Regions from separate parts of the Streptomyces sp. CNQ329 genome, predicted to be linked through region 2. Evidence: predicted binding sites of a transcription regulator. Region 2 holds the regulator's gene; the other holds the start of a gene.
What was found. The regulator HspR, encoded in region 2, represses chaperone genes until heat shock. The targets are predictions, from matches to a motif close to TTGAGNNNNNNNNNCTCAA.
Positions count from the first base shown of each region.

Region 1: lon (endopeptidase La) is a predicted target of HspR. The motif match lies at 1,447-1,465, and genes of this name have one in related genera.

Region 1 covers NZ_AXVU01000026.1:75,065-78,467, forward strand. Annotated here, with positions in the region: gene lon (endopeptidase La) at 1-1,423, opposite strand, end outside; gene I003_RS32640 (spermidine synthase) at 1,532-2,296, shown strand; gene I003_RS0118850 (response regulator transcription factor) at 2,376-3,125, shown strand; gene I003_RS0118855 (sensor histidine kinase) at 3,122-3,403, shown strand, end outside.
Region 2 covers NZ_AXVU01000025.1:79,556-82,958, forward strand. Annotated here, with positions in the region: gene I003_RS0118385 (NACHT N-terminal Helical domain 1-containing protein) at 1-1,048, shown strand, start outside; gene I003_RS0118390 (heat shock protein transcriptional repressor HspR) at 1,045-1,512, opposite strand; gene dnaJ (molecular chaperone DnaJ) at 1,518-2,702, opposite strand; gene grpE (nucleotide exchange factor GrpE) at 2,742-3,403, opposite strand, start outside.

The DNA of each region.
Region 1 (3,403 bases), on a different contig from region 2:
GGTCCAGCTCGACTTCCAGGTAGTGGTCGCGGAACGTGTGGTTCTGCGCCGGGTCCAGGACCTCCAGCAGGGCCGCGGCGGGGTCGCCGCGGAAGTCGGAGCCGACCTTGTCGATCTCGTCGAGCAGCACGACCGGGTTCATCGACCCGGCCTCCTTGATGGCCCGGACGACGCGGCCGGGCAGCGCGCCGACGTACGTACGCCGGTGGCCGCGTATCTCCGCCTCGTCCCGGACGCCGCCGAGCGCGACGCGGACGAACGTGCGCCCCATGGCCCGCGCCACGGACTCGCCCAGCGACGTCTTGCCGACACCGGGCGGGCCGACGAGCGCGAGCACCGCGCCGCCGCGCCGGCCGCCGACGAGGCCCAGGCCCCGTTCCGCGCGCCGCTTGCGCACCGCCAGATACTCGGTGATGCGCTCCTTGACGTCCTCCAGGCCCGCGTGGTCGGCGTCCAGGATCTCCTTGGCGCCGGTGATGTCGTACGCGTCCTCGGTGCGCTCGTTCCACGGCATCTCCAGGACCGTGTCGAGCCACGTCCTGATCCAGCCGCCCTCGGGGGAGGCGTCGGAGCTGCGCTCCAGTTTGTCGACCTCCTTCAGGGCCGCCTCGCGGACCTTCTCGGGCAGGTCGGCGGCCTCCACCCGGGCGCGGTAGTCGTCGGACTCCTCACCGTCGGGCTCGCCGTTCAGCTCGCGCAGCTCCTTGCGGACGGCTTCGAGCTGCCGGCGCAGCAGGAACTCGCGCTGCTGCTTGTCGACGCCCTCCTGGACGTCCTTGGCGATGGACTCGGCGACGTCCTGCTCGGCCAGGTGCTCCTTGAGCCACTGCGTGGCCAGCTTGAGCCGGGCCACCGGGTCGGCGGTCTCCAGCAGCTCCACGCGCTGCTCCGTGCTGAGGAACGGCGAGTAGCCGGAGTTGTCGGCGAGCTGGCCGACGTCGTCGATCTGCTGCACGCGGTCCACGACCTGCCAGGCGCCGCGCTTGCGCAGCCAGTCGGTCGCGACCGCCTTGTACTCCTTCATCAGCTCCGTGACGGCGCCGGGAACCGGGTCGGGTACGGACTCCTCGATCTCGGTGCCCTCCACCCACAGGGCCGCTCCGGGCCCCGTGGTGCCGGCGCCGATGCGGATCCGGGTGACGCCGCGGATCAGCGCACCGGGGTCGCCGTCGGCCAGCCGGCCGACCTGCTCGACACGGCCGAGGACACCGGTGCCCACGTACGTGCCGTCGACCCGTGGGACGAGCAGCACCCGGGGTTTGTGTCCGCTGCCGCGCGCCGCGGCCTGCGCGGCCTCGACCGCGGCCCGCACCTCGCGGTCCGAGAGGTCGAGCGGCACGACCATGCCGGGGAGCACGACCTCGTCGTCGAGCGGCAGTACGGGCAGGGCCAGCGGCGTGTGCGAGCCGGACTCAGTAGCCATTGATCTCCCCTTCGGCATGCAAGTTGAGTTACATGGGCTCAACCCAGGAGGGGTGCCGGGATGTTCCCGGCCGTCCGTTCGCTGTCAGCGATCGGGCAGGATGGGGCCATGAGCAGCCACGACGACACGGGGACCGCGGTGACGGTCGACCGCAGGTCCGGCCCGTACGGAGAGGTCGTCCTGCGGCGGCGCGGCGTCCACCACGAGATCATCGCGAACGGTGTCTTCCTCATGGACACCTCCGACGGCCGCTCCGAGCGGCTGCTGATCCGGGCCGCGGCCGAAGCCGTACGGGGCACCGCGCCGGAGCCGGCGGTGCTGATCGGCGGGCTCGGCGTGGGGTTCTCGCTCGCCGAGGCGGCGGCGGATCCGCGCTGGGGGCGGATCACGGTGGTCGAGCGCGAACGGGCGGTCATCGAGTGGCACACCGGCACCGCCGCGCCGACGGCCGGCATTGCGGCCGGGGCCGCGCCCCTCGCCCGCCTCAGCGGCGCCGCCCTCGCCGACCGCCGCGTCGAGCTGGTCGAGGCCGACCTCCTCGACCACCTCACCACGGCGACGCGCTCCTACGACGCCGTCTGCCTCGACATCGACAACGGCCCCGACTGGACCGTCACCGAGGGCAACGCCGGCCTCTACGCCCCCGCCGGCCTCGCCGCCTGCCGCGACCGTCTCACCCCCGGCGGCGTCCTCGCCGTCTGGTCCGCCCGCCCCTCCCCCGGCTTCGAAGCCGCGCTCCGTACGGCCGGCTTCGCGGACGTACGCACCGAGGAGATCCCGGTACGCCGCGGCGCCCCCGACGCCGTCCACCTCGCCGTCCGCCCACCGGACCGCGCGCACGGAACGCCGCCGGGGGCTCTCCGTTCCCCGTAGCCGAGGCGTGTCACCTCCCCATACGCTGCTCACTGAACCGGAGGGCCTACGGGGAAGAGACGGCGAGGGCCACGAACACATGGCAGACAGACAAGCCCTGAACGGCCGCGCTGACCACGCGGCCGCGGTGACGCCCGGTGCCCAGCGCAGGGTGCTGGTCGTCGAGGACGACCCGACCATCAGGCAGGCGATATCGGCGCGGCTGCGCGCCGAGGGCTTCCAGGTACGTACGGCAGGCGACGGCCCGGCCGCGGTGGCGACCGCGGCGGAGTGGGGGCCCGACCTGCTCGTGCTCGACGTGATGCTGCCCGGCTTCGACGGGCTGGAGGTGTGCCGCCGGGTGCAGGCCCAGCGGCTCGTGCCGGTGCTGATGCTGACCGCGCGGGACGACGAGACGGACATGCTCGTCGGCCTCGGCGTCGGCGCCGACGACTACATGACCAAACCATTCTCCATGCGTGAGCTGGCCGCGCGGGTGCACGTGCTGCTGCGCCGCGTCGAGCGCGCCACGCAGGCGGCGGGCGCCCCCCGGGACGACACGGTGCGCCTGGGCGAGCTGGAGATCGACCACACCGAGCGGCGGGTGCGCGTCGGCGGGGACGACGTGCATCTGACGCCGACGGAGTTCGAGCTGCTGGCGTGTCTGGCCAACCAGCCGCGGGCGGTGCTCTCCCGCGAGCAGCTCCTGGTGGAGGTGTGGGAGTGGGAGGACGCCTCGGGGACGCGGACGGTCGACAGCCACATCAAGGCGCTGCGGCGCAAGATAGGCGCGGAGCGGATCCGTACCGTCCACGGTGTGGGGTACGCGCTGGAGACCCCCGTCGCATGACGGTGCCGGACGGCGGCACGGAGCCCGGCTTCTGGCACCGGGTGTGGGACGCGCTGCGCCCGCTCGACCCGGTGCGGTCGGTGAACGCGGCGCTGGGTGCCCTGGTCATCGGCTCGGTGGTGATCGCCACCGGTCTGGTGTGGGTGGCGATCCGCTCGTCCACCGAGGTCCGGCTGATCACGGTCTTCTCGCTGATCGCCTCGCTGCTGATCACCCAGTTCGTGGGCCAGCGGCTGACGTCGCCGCTGGTGCAGATGACCGCGGTCACCCGCGCCATG
Region 2 (3,403 bases):
GGCGACCCTGGTCGCCGTCGCGGCGAGTTACGTGGAGTCGGACCGCGCCATCCCGTTCCTCGCCCGCTACGCCGCCCATCCCTCGCCGGCCGTGCGCCGCCAACTCGTCTGGGCATGGCAGCGCTTCGACACCGAGGAGTACGCGGACGAGGTCATCGCCCGCCTCGATCCGGACGAGCTGTACTTCACCGTCACCTCCGACGCCGGGCTACGGGCCCTGCGCCGGCTCGGCGGACGCCCGATGCTCGATGTGCGCGGCGGTCCGCTCGACCCCGCCGAGCTGCACGACGGCCTCGCCGCGACCCGCCTCACCAAGCTGATCATCCGCAGTCAGCACGGGCTGCGGGACCTGGAATTCCTGCGCGGCCAGGGCGAGCTGAGCGAGCTGCGGCTCACCGAATGTCTCGGCCTGCAGGACGCCCGGGCCCTCGCCGGCCTGCCGCTGCGCGCCCTGATCCTCGACGGGGTGCCGGGCCTCGCGGACAGCGCTCCCGGGCTGCTCGCCGCACTGCCGCGGCTGCAGTGGCTGTCCCTGTCGCCGGAGCGGACGCGCCTGGTCGATCTCGACGCGCTGCCGCCGCTGCCGGAGCTGGAGACCCTCAACCTGCTGACGGCCCGGACCTCCGGACTGCGCCCGCTGGCCCGGCACTCCCGGCTCGCCCAGCTCTACCTGGGCTGGCGCCACGAGGCCAGGAGGGACGACTGGCCGGCGCTCGCCGCTCTCCCCCGGCTCGAAGCGCTGCGGTCCCGGCCGGACCTGCCGACCGCCGCCCCCGCCGGCGCCACGCTGCCGGGTGTCCGGTCCCTGGGCCTGGTCGACGACCGCCCCGCGGACGAGGACGTCGTGGGCCGGCTGCCGCGGCTCTTCCCGCGGCTGGACCGCCTCGTCCTCGACCTGCCGGCGGGCAGCCGTCCCCTGGACCTCTCGCCGCTGGCCGGGATCGCCACCCTGCGTCAGGTCTCCCTGCGGGAGGACATGAGAAACCGCCACGCCGGGCTCCCACCCCACGTGGCGGTCACGTTCCTCGCCGACCGGGCCGGCGGCTAACCCCGCTTCTTCTTCGGCTTCCACACCACCAGCGCACTCGTCTGCTGCACCTGCTGGTACGGCACCAGGTCCCGCCGGTACGAGGCGTGCACCTGCGCCTCCCGCTGCGCCATCGCCGACGCCGCGCCGTCCAGCGCGTCCGTCAGCTCCGCGACCTTCGCCTGCAGCGCCGCGACCTGCGTCTCCAGCTCGATGATCCGCTTGATCCCGGCCAGGTTGATGCCCTCGTCCTGGCTCAGCGACTGGACCTGCCGCAGCAGCGCGATGTCCCGCGCCGAGTAGCGCCGGCCGCGCCCGGCCGTGCGGTCCGGGGAGACCAGGCCGAGGCGGTCGTACTGGCGGAGGGTCTGCGGGTGGAGGCCGGAGAGTTCGGCGGCCACGGAGATGACGTAGACCGGCGTCTCCTCGGTCAGCTCGTACGGGTTGCGGCCGCGGGGGCCCCGTCCGCCGTTCCTGCCGTCCATCGTCGTCAAGCTCCCTTCGCGGCCTTGAACAGCTCCGCGCGCGGGTCCGCGCCCGCGGTCGCCTTCCGGTACGACTCCAGTGCCTCGCGCGCCGGGTCGTCCGTCTCCTTCGGTACCGCCACCTCGACGGTGACGAGCAGGTCCCCGCGGGTGCCGTCCTTGCGGACGGCGCCCTTGCCGCGGGCGCGCATCGTACGTCCGTTGGGCGTGCCCGGCGGCAGCTTCAGGGTGACCGGCGGGCCGCCGAGCGTGGGCACCTTGATGTCCCCGCCGAGGGCCGCCTCCGGGAACGTGACGGGGACCGTCACCAGCAGGTTGTCGCCCTTGCGGCCGAAGACCGGGTGGCCGTCGACGTGCACGACGACGTACAGGTCGCCGCCGGGGCCGCCGCGTTCGCCCGGGCCGCCCTTGCCGCGCAGCCGTATCCGCTGCCCGTCCTGCACCCCCGCGGGGATGCGGACCTGCATGGTGCGGGACGACTTGGCGCGGCCGCTGCCCTTGCAGACGTCGCAGGGGTCCTGGGCGATGAGCCCGCGGCCCTTGCAGTCCACGCACGGGTCGGTGAGCGAGAAGCCGCCACCGCCGCCGCGGGAGACCTGGCCGGTGCCCACGCAGGTCGGGCAGACCCGGGGGGAGCCGTTCTTGTCACCCGTGCCGGCGCACGTCTTGCAGGGGGCCGACGACGACATCCGCAGCGGCACCGTGGCGCCCTCGATGGCCTCCGTGAAGCTGAGCGTGACCTCCGATTCGATGTCCTGGCCGCGGCGCGGCTGGGTACGCCCGCCGCTGCCGCGGTTGAACAGCCCGCCGAAGACGTCGCCCAGCCCGCCGCCGAAGCCGCCGGTGGTGGTCTGGCCGCCGCCGCCCGGACCCGAGCCGCCGAAGAGGTCGCCGAGGTCGAAGTTGAACGAGCCGTTGCCGCCCCCGCCCGGACCCGGACGGAAGCCGCCGTTGCCGAAGAGGGTGCGCGCCTCGTCGTACTCCTTGCGCCGCTGGGGGTCGCCGAGCACGTCGTTGGCCTCGGAGACCTCCTTGAAGCGCTCCTCGGCCGCGGCGTCACCCTTGTTGGCGTCCGGGTGGTACTGCCGGGCGAGCTTGCGGTACGCCTTCTTGATCTCGGCCTCGGTGGCGTCCTTCGGGACGCCGAGAACCTTGTAGTAGTCCTTCTCGATGAAGTCCTTCGTGCTCATTCCCGGCGTCCCTCCTCTCGTCCCTCGGCTGCTACGGCGTCACCCCTCGTCCGGGCCACCGCTGTCCGTCTCTCCCCTGCCGGACTCGCCCTTCGCGGATCCGGAGGCGTCCGGGCCGCCGGCGTCCGCGGAGCCGGCGGACTCCGGTCCGCCGTCGTCCGTGTCGGCCTGGTTCTCGTCCGGCTTCTCGCCCTCCTTGGCCTGCGACCCCGACGACGCGCCCGGCTGCGGCTCCGCCACGGCGACCCGCGCCGGTCGGATCGTACGCTCGCCGATCCGATACCCAGGCTGGAGAATCTGCACGCACGTCGTCTCGGAGACATCCGGCGAGTAGCTGTGCATCAGCGCCTCGTGGATCAGCGGGTCGAAGGGCTCGCCCTCCTTGCCGAACTGCATGAGGCCCATCTTGGCCACGACGGTCTCCAGCGACTCGGCGACCGACTTGAACCCGCCGACCAGCTCCTCGTGGTCCCGGGCCCGGCCGATGTCGTCGAGGACCGGCAGCAGCTCGGTGAGCAGGTTGGCGTTCGCGATCTCCTTGACCGCGACCCGGTCCCGCTCCACCCGCCGGCGGTAGTTCTGGTACTCCGCCTGCAGCCGCTGCAGATCCTTCGTCCGCTCGTCGAGCGCCTTGCGGGTCTCCTCCAGACGACCTGCAAGTGAGCTGTTCGCGTCCCCGTCCCCGGAGGCACCGGGCCCGG